Allochromatium vinosum DSM 180: one gene and its partner. Each later gene encodes a partner of the first gene's protein in a complex. Links are inferred from orthologs where the notes say so. Each region holds a gene or a part of one and is shown on either strand. Other genes may lie near its edges.

Evidence for each region.
Region 2: the proteins of secA (region 1) and secY are in contact, whole or in part, in a crystal structure (PDB 3DIN), measured with the Thermotoga maritima proteins. The link is inferred for Allochromatium vinosum DSM 180 from one-to-one orthologs. Residues at the interface, in WP_004082002.1 of Thermotoga maritima: Glu261, Ala262, Arg263, Lys300, Ala301, Arg302, Thr303, Ile304, Ile305, Leu323, Tyr324, Asp325, Pro326, Val329, Ser330, Tyr333, Ile336, Lys340, Phe345, Val349, Glu363, Phe364, Tyr374, Ser375, Gly376, Gly377, Glu393, Ile395, Thr482, Ser483; in WP_004081795.1 of Thermotoga maritima: Glu108, Gly109, Glu110, Glu111, Ala236, Glu237, Arg238, Arg239, Ile240, Thr241, Ile242, Gln243, Tyr244, Ala245, Arg246, Arg247, Val248, Thr249, Gly250, Arg251, Arg252, Val253, Tyr254, Gly256, Ala257, Ser258, Thr259, Tyr260, Leu261, Pro262.

Annotation. Positions count from the first base shown.
Region 1 is NC_013851.1:148,754-155,389, reverse strand. Bases 2,152-5,525 are described here. They hold secA (preprotein translocase subunit SecA), read right to left. Parts: upstream 5,178-5,525; coding sequence 2,352-5,177; downstream 2,152-2,351. Other genes in these bases: ALVIN_RS00715 (M23 family metallopeptidase), read right to left, coding at 5,294-5,525; argJ (bifunctional glutamate N-acetyltransferase/amino-acid acetyltransferase ArgJ), read right to left, coding at 2,152-2,336. Outside these bases: ALVIN_RS00730 (Nudix family hydrolase), read right to left, coding at 118-1,065; more of argJ, read right to left, coding at 1,119-2,151; more of ALVIN_RS00715, read right to left, coding at 5,526-6,196; ALVIN_RS00710 (DciA family protein), read left to right, coding at 6,347-6,636. UniProt on the Escherichia coli protein: Required for protein export, interacts with the SecYEG preprotein conducting channel.
Region 2 is NC_013851.1:2,668,077-2,674,307, reverse strand. What follows is about bases 2,687-5,655. They hold secY (preprotein translocase subunit SecY), read left to right. Parts: upstream 2,687-3,479; coding sequence 3,480-4,832; downstream 4,833-5,655. Other genes in these bases: rpsK (30S ribosomal protein S11), read left to right, coding at 5,545-5,655; rpsM (30S ribosomal protein S13), read left to right, coding at 5,151-5,507; rpmJ (50S ribosomal protein L36), read left to right, coding at 4,953-5,066; rplO (50S ribosomal protein L15), read left to right, coding at 3,027-3,461; rpmD (50S ribosomal protein L30), read left to right, coding at 2,834-3,025. In the rest of the region: rplX (50S ribosomal protein L24), read left to right, coding at 1-55; rplE (50S ribosomal protein L5), read left to right, coding at 70-609; rpsN (30S ribosomal protein S14), read left to right, coding at 621-926; rpsH (30S ribosomal protein S8), read left to right, coding at 996-1,391; rplF (50S ribosomal protein L6), read left to right, coding at 1,404-1,937; rplR (50S ribosomal protein L18), read left to right, coding at 1,950-2,312; more of rpsE, read left to right, coding at 2,324-2,686; more of rpsK, read left to right, coding at 5,656-5,934; rpsD (30S ribosomal protein S4), read left to right, coding at 5,962-6,231. UniProt on the Escherichia coli protein: The central subunit of the protein translocation channel SecYEG. Consists of two halves formed by TMs 1-5 and 6-10.

The DNA of each region.
Region 1 (6,636 bases):
TTATGAATCGAGCGTGGGAGGACGCCTATTCAGCCCCCACTCGTGTTCGACGGGCGTCGACGGACACGGCCCAGGTCGACAGTCGAACAATGGCCCCAATCGGCCGAAAATCCAAGTCTAGCGCGCCGGCCACAGTCCCCGGATGGCGGCGATTCCCTGGGCGCCATGCTGGAAGGCGTCGTCCAGATCGTCCGTCGTCAGCCCGCCGAGCGCATAGACCGGCAGCGGCACGAGGTCGACCCAAGCGGCAAAAGTGTTCCAGCCGAGCGGGCTGGTCTCGGGATGGCTGGCCGTGGGTTTGACGGGCGAGAGCAGCGCGTAATCCAGACCCAGGTCGACCGCGCGGGCCAATTGGACCGGATCATGGCAGGATGCGCCGACCAGTTCGCTCGATCGGCCTGGACGCTCGCGGAGCGTCATCAATACCTGACTGTTCAGATGCAGACCATGACGCGGAACGCTCGCGACCTCGGCGGGATCGCGATTGAGCAGCAGTTTCGCGCCCGTTCGGTCACAGAGATCACAGGCCGCCTGCGCCAGATGCACATAGTCGTTCGCTGAAAGCTGGTGCGCGCGCAGTTGCACCAGACGCGCACCGGTCTCCAGAGCACGCCCCAGACGCGCCAGGAACGCATCGGGCCGGTCTGGTTCCTCGCCCGTGATCAGCATGAGCGGCGGCAGACGCAGCGAGGTGATGATGGGGCGGTCGGCGGCGGGAAAGGCGGCGGGATCCATCTCCTCGGGCGCCAGCCAGTCGAGCGGCTGGCCCTCACGTCCGTGTGGAACGCCCGCATAGTCGTCCACCCGATGCACGTCGAGCAGGATATGGCGATCGCCATAGTCGTGATGAACGCGGATCAGCGGACGGCTGGCGCGCACCTGGATGCCGAGTTCCTCGGCGAGTTCGCGCGCCAGACCGGCTTCGGGCGACTCGCCCGGTTCCAGCTTGCCGCCCGGAAACTCCCAGAGTCCGCCCTGATGCACATGATCGGGGCGCTTGCCGACCAGGATGCGCCCGCTCGCGTCGGCGATGGCGCCGGCCATGACATGGATGATTTCAGGCATGGGCGCGACTCCAGAGCGTCCGTCAGACGGCCGAAGCCGCGCCCATTCCGCGATCAACTCCGATATTCGGCGTTGATGCGCACATAGTCGTAGGAGAAGTCGCAGGTGAGCACTTCGGCGTCCACCGTGCCGCGACCGAGCGCGACCCGGATCAGGATCTCGGACTCGGCCATGACAGCAGCGCCGGCCTGTTCGGTGTAATCCGCCGCGCGACCGCCCGCTTCGACGATGCGCACCTCGCCGAGCCAGATGTCGACATCCTCGATGACTAGATTCTCGACACCGGCCCGCCCCACGGCGGCCAGAATCCGCCCCCAGTTGGGATCGGAGGCGAAGAGCGCGGTCTTGACCAGCGGCGAGTGGGCGATGGTATAGGCCACGCGCCGTGCCTCGTCGCGATCGCGCGCCTGCTCGACGCGCACCGTCACCAGCTTGGTCGCGCCCTCGCCGTCGCGCACGATGGCGGTGGCCAGTTCGACGCAGACCGACTCGACCGCCGCTTGCAGGGCCGCATAGTCAGTGCTGGTCTCATCGACGATGGGCGCATTGCCGAGCGCCCCGGTCGCGGCCAACACGCAGGCATCGTTGGTCGAGGTGTCGCCGTCGATGCTGATGGCATTGAACGAGCGATCGGCCGCCGCCTTGAGACAGCCTTGCAGCACCTCGGGCGCCACGGCGGCATCGGTGGCGATGAAGGCGAGCATGGTCGCCATGTCGGGACAGATCATGCCCGCGCCCTTGGCGATGCCGGTGATGGTCGCCTGACGCCCGTCGATCTCAAAGGTCCGCGAGCAGAGCTTCGGCACGGTGTCCGTGGTCATGATGGCGCGCGCCGCGTCCGGCCAGGCCGCCGCCTCGAACCGCTCCAGAAGTGCCGGCATGGCGGCTTCGAACCGCGCGACCGGCAGCGGCTCGCCGATCACGCCGGTCGAGAAGGGCAAGACCTCCTCGGGCCGACAGCCCGCCGCCTCGGCGAGCGCGGCGCAGCAGGCGCGCGTGTCGTCGAGTCCGCGCGCGCCGGTGCCGGCATTGGCGTTACCCGAGTTGACGAGCAGATAACGCGGCGCGGTCTGGCTCAGATGATGACGCGCCAGCATCACCGGCGCAGCACAGAAGGCATTGCGGGTGAAGACGGCGGCGGTCGTCGCGCCTGGAGCCAATTCGAGCGCAAGCAGATCGTCGCGCCCCTGATAGCGGATACCCGCCCCAATGGTCGCCAGACGCACGCCCGGAACCGGGAGAAAGGACAACTCGGTCTTGTTCTCGCTCATGACGTCATACGCCCTTCAGTCGACCTTGCCGCAGCACTGCTTGTATTTCTTGCCCGAACCACAGGGACAGGGTTCGTTGCGCCCGACCTTGCGCCCGTCGCGCACATAGGGATGATGATCCTCTTCGGCCCGACTCCGGCCACCCGTCGACTCGGACGACTCCTCGTCACCCTCGCCGAAGCCCTCGAAGACATCGTGCTTGAACTCGAACCCCTTGGGCGCGGGTTCCGGCGTGCGCCGAGCCGCGAAGTCGGCCTCCACACCGGCCTGGATCTCCAGCTTGGCGAGCGTCGTCACCACATCCTGCTTGATACCCGCAAGCATGGCCGAGAACATCAGGAACGCCTCGCGCTTGTACTCCTGCTTGGGGTTCTTCTGCGCATAACCGCGCAGATGGATACCCTGGCGCAGATAGTCCATCGCGGCCAGGTGGTCCTTCCAGTGGCTGTCGAGCGTCTGGAGCATGACCGCGCGCTCGACCTGGCGCATATTGGCCGTACCGATCAGATTCTCGCGTTCCTGGTAGCGCTGAGCCAGCGCGTCCTGAATGCGGCGGCGCAGGGTCTCCTCGTGCAGGTCGTGATCCTGGTCGAGCCAGCTCTGGATCGGCCAGTCACCGCCGAAGTGCTCGACGAGCGCCTCTGAGAGTCCGGCGATGTTCCACTGCTCCTCCAGGCTGTCGGGCGGAATATAGATGTCGATCAGCCCCTTGAGCACGTCGGCGCGCATGGCCTCGACGGTCTCGGAGACGTCGAGCGCATCCATCAGATCGCGGCGCTGACGATAGATGACCTTACGCTGATCGTTGGCGACATCGTCGTATTCGAGCAGCTGCTTGCGAATGTCGAAGTTGCGACCCTCGACCTTGCGTTGGGCGTTCTCGATCGCCTTGGTCACCCAGGGATGCTCGATGGCCTCGCCCTTCTGCATCCCGAGGCGCTGCATCATCTTGCCGACCCGGTCGGAGGCGAAGATACGCATCAGGTTGTCTTCGAGCGACAGATAGAAGCGCGAGGAGCCGGGATCGCCCTGACGCCCCGAACGGCCGCGCAACTGGTTGTCGATACGCCGCGACTCGTGACGCTCGGTACCGACCACATGCAGACCGCCGGCCTGGATGACCTGCTCGTGACGCGCCTTCCAGGCCGCGCGCAGTGCCGCGTGATCGGCGTTCGGGCCAGCCTCTTCCAGCTCGGCCTCCAGATTGCCGCCGAGCACGATGTCGGTCCCGCGACCGGCCATGTTGGTGGCGATGGTCACGGCACCCGGACGTCCGGCCTGGGCGATGATGCCGGCCTCGCGTTCGTGCTGCTTGGCGTTGAGCACCTCGTGGGCGATGCCGGCCTTCTTGAGCAGACCCGAGACCAGCTCGGAGGTCTCGATCGAGGCCGTACCGACCAGCACCGGCTGACCGCGCTGCACGCAGTCCTGCACATCGGCGATGATCGCCTCGTATTTCTCCTGCGGGGTCAGATAGACCAGATCGCCGCGATCGTCGCGCACCATCGGCTGGTTGGTCGGGATGACGACGACCTCCAGGCCGTAGATCTGCTGGAACTCGAACGCCTCGGTATCCGCCGTGCCGGTCATGCCCGAGAGCTTGGGATAGAGCCGGAACAGGTTCTGGAAGGTGATCGAGGCCATGGTCTGGTTCTCGGGCTGGATCGGCACCCCTTCCTTGGCCTCGACCGCCTGATGCAGACCTTCCGACCAGCGCCGTCCGGGCATGGTGCGCCCGGTGAACTCGTCGACGATGATGACCTGACCGTCGCGCACGATGTACTCGACGTTCTTCTGGAACAGCGTGTGGGCGCGCAGGGCGGCATAGACATGGTGCATGAGCACGATGTTGCCCGGATCGTAGAGTCCGTCGCCCTCTTCCAGCAGACCGATCTCGACGAGCATCTGCTCGACCTTCTCGTGCCCTTCTTCACTCAGATAGACCTGACGGACCTTCTCGTCGACCGAGAAATCGCCCGGCCCGAAGTCCGGCTGGCCCTCTTCGTTGGTGATGGGCGCCTGACGGGTGAGCCTGGGGATGAGCGTGTCGATCTGCTTGTAGAGATCCGTGCTGCCCTCGGACGGCCCCGAGATGATGAGCGGCGTGCGCGCCTCGTCGATCAGGATGGAGTCGACCTCGTCGACGATGGCGTAGAACGGATCGCGCTGCACACGCTGCTCGGGCGTGAACGCCATGTTGTCGCGCAGATAGTCGAAGCCGTATTCGTTGTTGGTGCCGTAGGTGATGTCGGCGCCATAGGTCTCGCGCCGGGTGCAGGGGCGCAGATGACGATGGCCCTGACCGGCCTCCAGCTCGAACTCGGGATCGAACAGATAGGAGGCCATGTCCGGCCCCAGTCCGCCCGAGGAATTGATGACGCCAACCGACAGCCCCAGGAAGTGATAGAGCCGCCCCATCCAGGCCGCGTCGCGCCGTGCCAGATAATCGTTGACGGTGACGACGTGCACGCCCTGGCCGGGCAGCGCGTTGAGATAGGCCGCCAGCGTGGCCACCAGGGTCTTGCCCTCACCGGTGCGCATCTCGGCGATCTTGCCGCTGTTGAGCACCATGCCGCCGACGAGCTGCACATCGAAGTGCCGCATCCCGAGCACGCGCTTGCCGGCCTCGCGCACGACCCCGAAGGCTTCGGGCAGCAGATCGTCGAGCGTCGTGCCCCCGGCCAGACGCTCGCGGAACTCGACGGTCTTGGCCGCGAGTGCCTGATCCGAGAGCTGCGCCAGTTCGGGCTCGAGCGCGTTGATGCGCGCCACCGTCTTCATCAGTGATTTGACCAGCCGCTCGTTGCGGCTGCCGAAGAGCTTCTTGAATGGATTGAACATCGCGGGATTCTTTAAGAGAGCCTGACGCGGAAAGCGGCGGATGATAACGGATTTCGCTGCGAACCGCGTCTGGGAATGCGCCCGAGGCGCGGGCGTTTGGCCGTGGAGACAGTCGGTCAGCGCAGCACGTCGGCCCTGGCGAGACGCTGGGCCGGCTGGCTACGCAGATAGGGCATGGGATCGACCGCCCGTCCGTTGCGGATCACCTCGAAATGCACATGCGGTCCGGTCGCCGTCCCGGTCGAGCCGACGGTCGCGATCTGCTGGCCCTGCCGGATCAGATCACCCTCACGGACCAGATTGGCGGTATTGTGCGCATAGCGCGTCACCAAGCCATCGCGATGACGGATGTCGACCAGATTGCCGTAGCCATTGCGACGCCCGCTGAAGACCACGAGACCATCGGCAACGGCCAGGATGGGGGAGCCGCGCTTGGTGGCGAAATCGACGCCCTCATGGAACTGACGCGTATTGCGAACCGGATGCACCCGGACGCCATAGGGGGAGCTGATGTAGCCGGAACGCACCGGCCAGCCGCCAAGTTGCGCGCCGGCGGCCCTCGGCTGCTGTTCCAGAACCCGGTCGGCGAGCCGGTCGAGCTTGCGCTCACGATCCTGCACCAGCACCACGAGCGTCGACAATTCGTCGGCCAGCTCCTTGATGGTGTAATCGCGGGCCATGGCCGTCTCGGGACCACCGCGCGGCGGTGCGTTCACGAAGTCGAACTCATCGGGATCGAGTCCCGAGACCTGGACCAGACGCTCGCCGAGCGCATTGATCCGCAGGAGTTCGGCCTGCATTTCGCCCAAACGGGCGGCAATGGCGCCGATCTCGCCGGAATCCGTTACCGACGGGTTGACGGGCACGGTTTCCATGGCGATGCTAGTGCGACCGGGTGCGCCGGCGCGATCACCGATCCAGAATCCGAATCCAACCCCGGCCAGGGCAAAACTGGAGACGGCCGAGAGCATGACCAGAGTCTGGCCGCGTTGAGTTTTTTTGCGAGCGATGTGGGGCATGACTGATCTCTTCTACTGGTCAGGCTCGACGCCAGGCGCGGCCGACGTCGGGCATGGCCCCGAGTCCCGTCCAGCTCCACAGGGGCGGGCGATACGACGGGTCGGTCTCGGGAAGTGTGGGAGAGGCTTGAGCGAAAAGAGGATGTTGCGATGAGACTGCGTTTTCGACACATCCGTGATCACCTGAGTCATCACGGATTCGCGCGCGAACGGCTCGAACAGGACCGACGCGAACAGACGCTCGTCGCCGAGATTCGGGCGCTTCTGCCTGGAAAGCTTGGCGCGCACTGCCTGGACCTGAGAATCGCCGATGGTCGCCTGACCCTGTTTCTCGATTCAACGGCATGGCTGACGCGCGCACGTTTTTTAGCGGGTGAGATTTTGACATCGCTGAAATCTTACCACGTCGACGCGGTCGGATTTCAGGTCAGACTGCCGGA
Region 2 (6,231 bases), 2.5 Mb from region 1 along the record:
AGACGGGCGCAAGGTGCGTGTGTTCAAGTCCAACGACGAAGTCGTCGACGTCTGACCGGGTGAAGCGAGATGTCCAGATTACAGACTGAATACAAAGAGCGCATCGTTCCTCAGCTCAAGGAGCATTTCGGCTACCAGAGCGTGATGCAGGTGCCCAAGATCGAGAAGATCACACTCAACATGGGCGTGGGCGAGGCCGTGGCCGACAAGAAGGTCATGGACAATGCCGTCGCCGATCTGCGCGCCATCGCCGGTCAGCAGCCGATCGTGACCTACGCCCGCAAATCGGTCGCCGGGTTCAAGATCCGCGAAGGCTGGCCGATCGGCTGCAAGGTCACGCTGCGTCGCGAGCGCATGTACGAGTTCCTCGATCGCCTGATCAGTGTCTCGATCCCGCGTATCCGCGACTTCCGCGGTCTGAGTGCCAAGTCCTTCGATGGCCGCGGCAACTATTCCATGGGCGTGCGTGAGCAGATCATGTTCCCCGAGATCGATTACGACAAGATCGATGCGCTGCGCGGACTCGACATCACCATTACGACCACGGCGCGGACGGACGAAGAAGGACGTGCCCTGCTCGCGGCCTTCAATTTTCCGTTCCGAACCTAAGGTAGAGCCCCATGGCGAAGAAGAGCATGATTGCGCGCGACCGCAAGCGCACCGAGATCGCAGCCCAGTTCAGCGCTAAGCGCGCGGCCCTCAAGGCCGTAATCAATGATCGCAGCGCGAGTTCCGAGCAGATCGACGAAGCGCTGGCGAAGCTGCAGAAGCTGCCGCGCGATGCCGGCCCGACGCGCCAGCAGCGTCGCTGCCGCGTCAGCGGTCGTCCGCACGCGGTCTATCGCAAGTTCGGCCTGTCGCGCAACAAGCTGCGCGAGGCCGTGATGCGCGGGGACGTCCCCGGCGTCGTCAAGGCGAGCTGGTAAGTTCAGCCACACGTTTTTCAACCTACCGGGTATCGCGTCGCAACGACGGCCTGACCCACGGAGAAGCCAATGAGTATGTCGGATCCGATTGCGGATATGCTGACACGCATCCGCAACGGCCAGCAGCGCGGTAAGATCACGATCGTGATGCCGTCTTCAAAGCAGAAAGTCGCCATCGCGAATCTGCTTAAAGAAGAAGGCTACATCGCCGACGCCATGGTCGAAGCCAAGGGTGGCAAGCCCGAGCTGGTCATCAAGCTCAAGTATTATCGCGGCAAGCCCGTGATCGAGTTCCTCAAGCGCGTTTCGCGCCCCGGACTGCGCATCTATCGCGGCAAGGACGAGCTGCCCAAGGTCTGGGCCGGGCTCGGCATCGCCATCGTCTCCACCTCCAAGGGTCTGATGACCGACCGCGCGGCCCGTCAGGCCGGACACGGCGGCGAGATCATCGCCTACGTCGCTTAAGGGGAGACTACGATGTCACGTGTTGCAAAAGCTCCCATCAAGCTGCCCAAGGGCGTCACCGTCGAGATCAGCGGTCAGGACGTCAAGGTCAAGGGTCCGAAAGGCGCCCTGGACTGGTGTGTCCATCCGACCGTTCGCGTCTGCGAAGAGAACGGCGAGATCCGGGTCGCGCCCGCCGAGGGCCAGACCGAAGCCTGGGCCATGGCCGGCACCACCCGTGCGCTGCTCAACAACATGGTCACCGGCTGCGGCGCCGGCTTCACGCGCAAGCTGACCCTGGTCGGCGTCGGTTATCGCGCGCAGGCCAAGGGCGACGTGCTCAACCTCAGCCTGGGCTTCTCACATCCGGTCGACTATCCGGTGCCGAAGGGCATCACGATCGAGACCCCCAGTCAGACCGAGATCCTGGTGTCGGGCGCCGACAAGCAGCAGGTCGGTCAGGTCGCCTCCGAGATCCGGGCTTATCGTCCGCCGGAGCCGTACAAGGGCAAGGGTGTTCGTTACGCGGACGAGAACGTCCTGCGTAAGGAAGCCAAGAAGAAATAAGGGGTCTCAACGATGGACAAGAAACAGGCTCGCCTGCGTCGTGCGACGCGGGCCCGCGCCAAAATTCGCGAGCTTGGCGCCTACCGGCTGTGCGTGCATCGCACGCCGCGCCACACCTATGCCCAGATCATCGCGCCCGGCGAGACCGGCGACCGCGTGCTCGCCAGTGCCTCGACCGTCGAGAAGGCGCTGGCCGAGCAGATCACGGGCAACAAGGCCAACATCGCCGCTGCCACCGTCATCGGCAAGGCAATCGCCGAGCGCGCTCTGGCCGCTGGTGTCGAGACAGTCGCCTTCGACCGTTCCGGCTTCCGTTATCACGGCCGTCTCAAGGCGCTGGCGGATGCCGCGCGTGAAGGCGGATTGAAATTCTAGGGGAGCGAGCAATGGCAAACTTCAATCCAAAAGTGGAAGGCGACGATCTCCTCGAAAAGCTGGTGGCGGTCAATCGTGTCGCCAAGGTGGTCAAGGGTGGCCGTCAGTTCGGTTTCGCCGCCCTGACTGTGGTCGGCGACGGCAAGGGCCGGGTCGGCTTCGGTCGCGGCAAGGCGCGTGAGGTGCCGATCGCGATCCAGAAGGCGATGGAGAACGCGCGCAAGAACATGATCGAGGTCAAGCTCAACGGCTCGACCCTGCAATATCCCTTGCAGGGCAAGCACGGTGCGGCCAAGGTCTTCATGCAGCCGGCCTCCGAGGGTACCGGAATCATCGCCGGCGGCGCCATGCGTGCCGTGTTCGAGGTGCTGGGCGTGCAGAACGTGCTCGCCAAGTGCATCGGCACCAACAACCCGATCAACGTCGTGCGCGCCACCGTCAATGGTCTGCGCGCCATGAGCGATCCGGCGACCGTTGCCGCCAAGCGCGGCAAGAGCGTCGAAGAGATCCTGGGGTAAGCGATGTCCGACAAGAAAATGATGAAGGTCAAGCTGGTGCGCAGCGTGCACGGGCGCCTCAAGCGTCATCAGGCCTGCGTGCGCGGTCTGGGGCTGCGTCGCATGCACCAGGTCGTCGAGGTCGAGGATACGCCCTGTACGCGCGGCATGGTCAACGCCGTGCAGTACATGGTCAAGGTCGTGGAGGAAGCCTGAGATGAAACTCAATGATCTGCGGCCCGATCCGGGCAGCCGTCCCTCCGCCAAGCGCGTCGGTCGCGGTATCGGCAGCGGCCTAGGCAAGACCTGCGGTCGCGGCCACAAGGGTCAGAAGGCCCGTGCCGGCGGTTTCCACAAGGTCGGCTTCGAGGGCGGTCAGATGCCCTTGCAGCGCCGTCTGCCCAAGGTCGGCTTCCGTTCGCGCAAGTCGCTGGAGAAGGACGAGGTGCGTCTGACCGAGCTGAACCTGGTCGAGGGCGATGTCGTCGACCTAGAGACGCTCAGAGCAGCCGGTCTGATCAATCGCGTCGTCAAGAGCGCCAAGATCATCGCCTCCGGCGAGGTCACGCGCGCCCTGACCATCCGTGGTCTGGGCGTGACCAAGGGCGCGCGCGCCGCGATCGAGGCCGCCGGCGGCACGATCGAAGACTAACCCAAGGGTTTGAGACGGATGGCTAAAAACGCTGGATCCATGGCTGGGGCGCTCGGCGGGATGGGGCAGTTGACCGAGTTGCGTCGGCGTCTGATGTTCCTGTTGGGGGCCTTGCTCGTCTATCGCATCGGTACCTTCATCCCGGTTCCGGGTGTGAATCCGGAGGCGCTGGCCATCCTCTTCGACCAGAACCAGGGTTCCATCCTGGACATGTTCAACATGTTCTCGGGTGGCGCTCTGGAGCGCGCGAGTCTGTTCGCACTCGGCGTCATGCCCTACATCTCCGCCTCCATCATCGTGCAGTTGATGACGGCGGTGGTGCCTCAGCTTGAGCAGCTGAAGAAAGAGGGCGAGGCCGGGCGGCGCAAGATCACCCAGTACACCCGCTACGGCACGGTGTTCCTGGCGACCTTCCAGGCCATCGGTATCTCGATGGCACTGCAAGGGCAGACGGCCGGCGGCTCGGCGCTGGTGGCACACTCGGGCGTGGGCTTCGTGTTCACGGCGACCGTATCGCTGGTGACGGGTACTATGTTCCTGATGTGGCTCGGCGAGCAGATCACCGAGCGCGGCATCGGCAACGGCATCTCGATGATCATCTTTGGCGGTATCGTCGCCGGTCTTCCAGCTGCGCTCGGCGGCACGCTGGAGCTGGCGCGCACCGGTGAGATGAACGCACTGGCCGTCCTGGCGCTGTTTGCCATGGCGCTGGCCGTGACCGCCTTCGTGGTCTTCGTCGAGCGCGGTCAGCGGCGTATCACGGTGAACTATGCACGCCGCCAGCAGGGGCGCAAGATGATGCAGGCACAGAGCACGCACCTGCCGCTCAAGCTCAACATGGCCGGTGTGATTCCGCCGATCTTCGCCTCCAGCATCATCCTGTTTCCGGGCACGCTCGGTCAGTGGTTCGGCAGCAGCGAGGATCTGCGCTGGATCGCGGACATCACGTCCAAGCTCGCGCCCGGTGAGCCGGTGTATGTGCTGCTTTATGCCTCGGCGATCATCTTCTTCTGTTTCTTCTACACCGCGTTGGTCTTCAACGCCAAGGAAACAGCGGACAACCTGAAGCGCTCGGGTGCCTTCATTCCGGGCATCCGTCCGGGCGAGCAGACGGCCCGGTACATCGATGGCGTCATGACCCGGCTGACCGCCGCCGGTGCCATCTACATCACCGCCGTCTGTCTGCTGCCGGAGTTCCTGATCGTCGGCTACAACGTGCCCTTCTACTTCGGCGGTACCTCGCTGCTGATCGTGGTGGTCGTGGTCATGGACTTCATGGCCCAGGTGCAGGCGCATCTGATGTCGCATCAGTACGAAGGGCTGATGAAGAAGGCCAATCTGAAGGCTCCGGGCGGCGGACTGCTGCGCTGAAGCCGTCAACAAATCTTGGTAGACCGCGTCCAGCGCGGCGACCGTCCGGAGTCGCTCTCGGACGGTCGGTTCATTGCAAACACCGCCTGTCGTACGTGGACGCGGTTCAGGAGACAAAACATGAAAGTGCGTGCATCCGTCAAAAAGCTGTGCAGAAACTGCCGAATCATTCGGCGCAATGGTTCGGTGCGTGTGATCTGTTCCGATCCGCGTCACAAGCAGCGCCAGGGTTGATCGATCCTTGGTTGACCTGAACAAACTGTTTGATATACTGCGCGGTTTACCCGCTGAGCATTTAGGACTAAGGGGTTCGTAAACATGGCCCGTATCGCCGGCGTCAACATCCCAGATAAAAAACACGCCGTGATCGCGTTGACCGCGATCTATGGCATTGGTCGTACCCGTGCGGGTCTGATTTGCGATGCAGCGGGTATCGCGCGTACCACCAAGGTGCAGAGCCTCACGGAAGAAGAAGTCGACAAGCTGCGTAATGAGGTCGCGAAGTATTCGGTCGAGGGCGATCTGCGGCGCGAGGTGTCGATGAACATCAAGCGGCTGATGGATCTCGGCTGCTACCGGGGCATCCGTCACCGTCGCGGGTTGCCGCTGCGCGGTCAGCGCACCCGTACCAACGCCCGGACCCGCAAGGGGCCGCGTCGCCCGATCAAACGCTAAGCGCTCGCGCTCGGCCAGATGAGCTGGATTACGTCGAATGGCTAAACCGATTCGCAACACGAAGAAGAAAATCAAGAAGCAGGTCGCGGACGGGGTCGCCCACGTCCATGCCTCCTTCAACAACACTATCATTACCATCACCGACCGGCAGGGCAATGCCCTGGCCTGGGCGACCTCCGGCGGCTCGGGTTTCCGCGGCTCGCGCAAGAGCACGCCCTTTGCCGCACAGGTCGCCGCCGACAAGGCTGGTCAAGCCGCGAAGGAGTACGGTCTGCGCAACCTGGATGTCAACGTCAAGGGGCCGGGACCGGGACGCGAGTCCGCCGTGCGCGCGCTCAACAATGCCGGTTTCAAGATCACCAGCATCACCGACGTGACGCCCATCCCGCACAACGGCTGCCGCCCGCCCAAGAAGCGGCGCGTCTGACGGTCCGACAGTTCAACAGGAAGACACATGGCACGTTACATAGGCCCGACCTGCAAGCTGGCGCGGCGCGAGGGTGTAGACCTTTCGCTCAAGAGCCGCGCGCGTTCGCTCGATACCAAATGTAAGCTGGAGAAGCAGCCCGGTCAGACGACCGACCGTCGCCGCCGCCTCTCCGACTATGGCGTGCAGCTGCGCGAGAAGCAGAAGGTGCGCCGTATCTACGGTGTGCTTGAGCGCCAGTTCCGCAATTACTACAAAAAGGCGGCTCAGTCCAAGGGCGCGACCGGTGAAAACCTG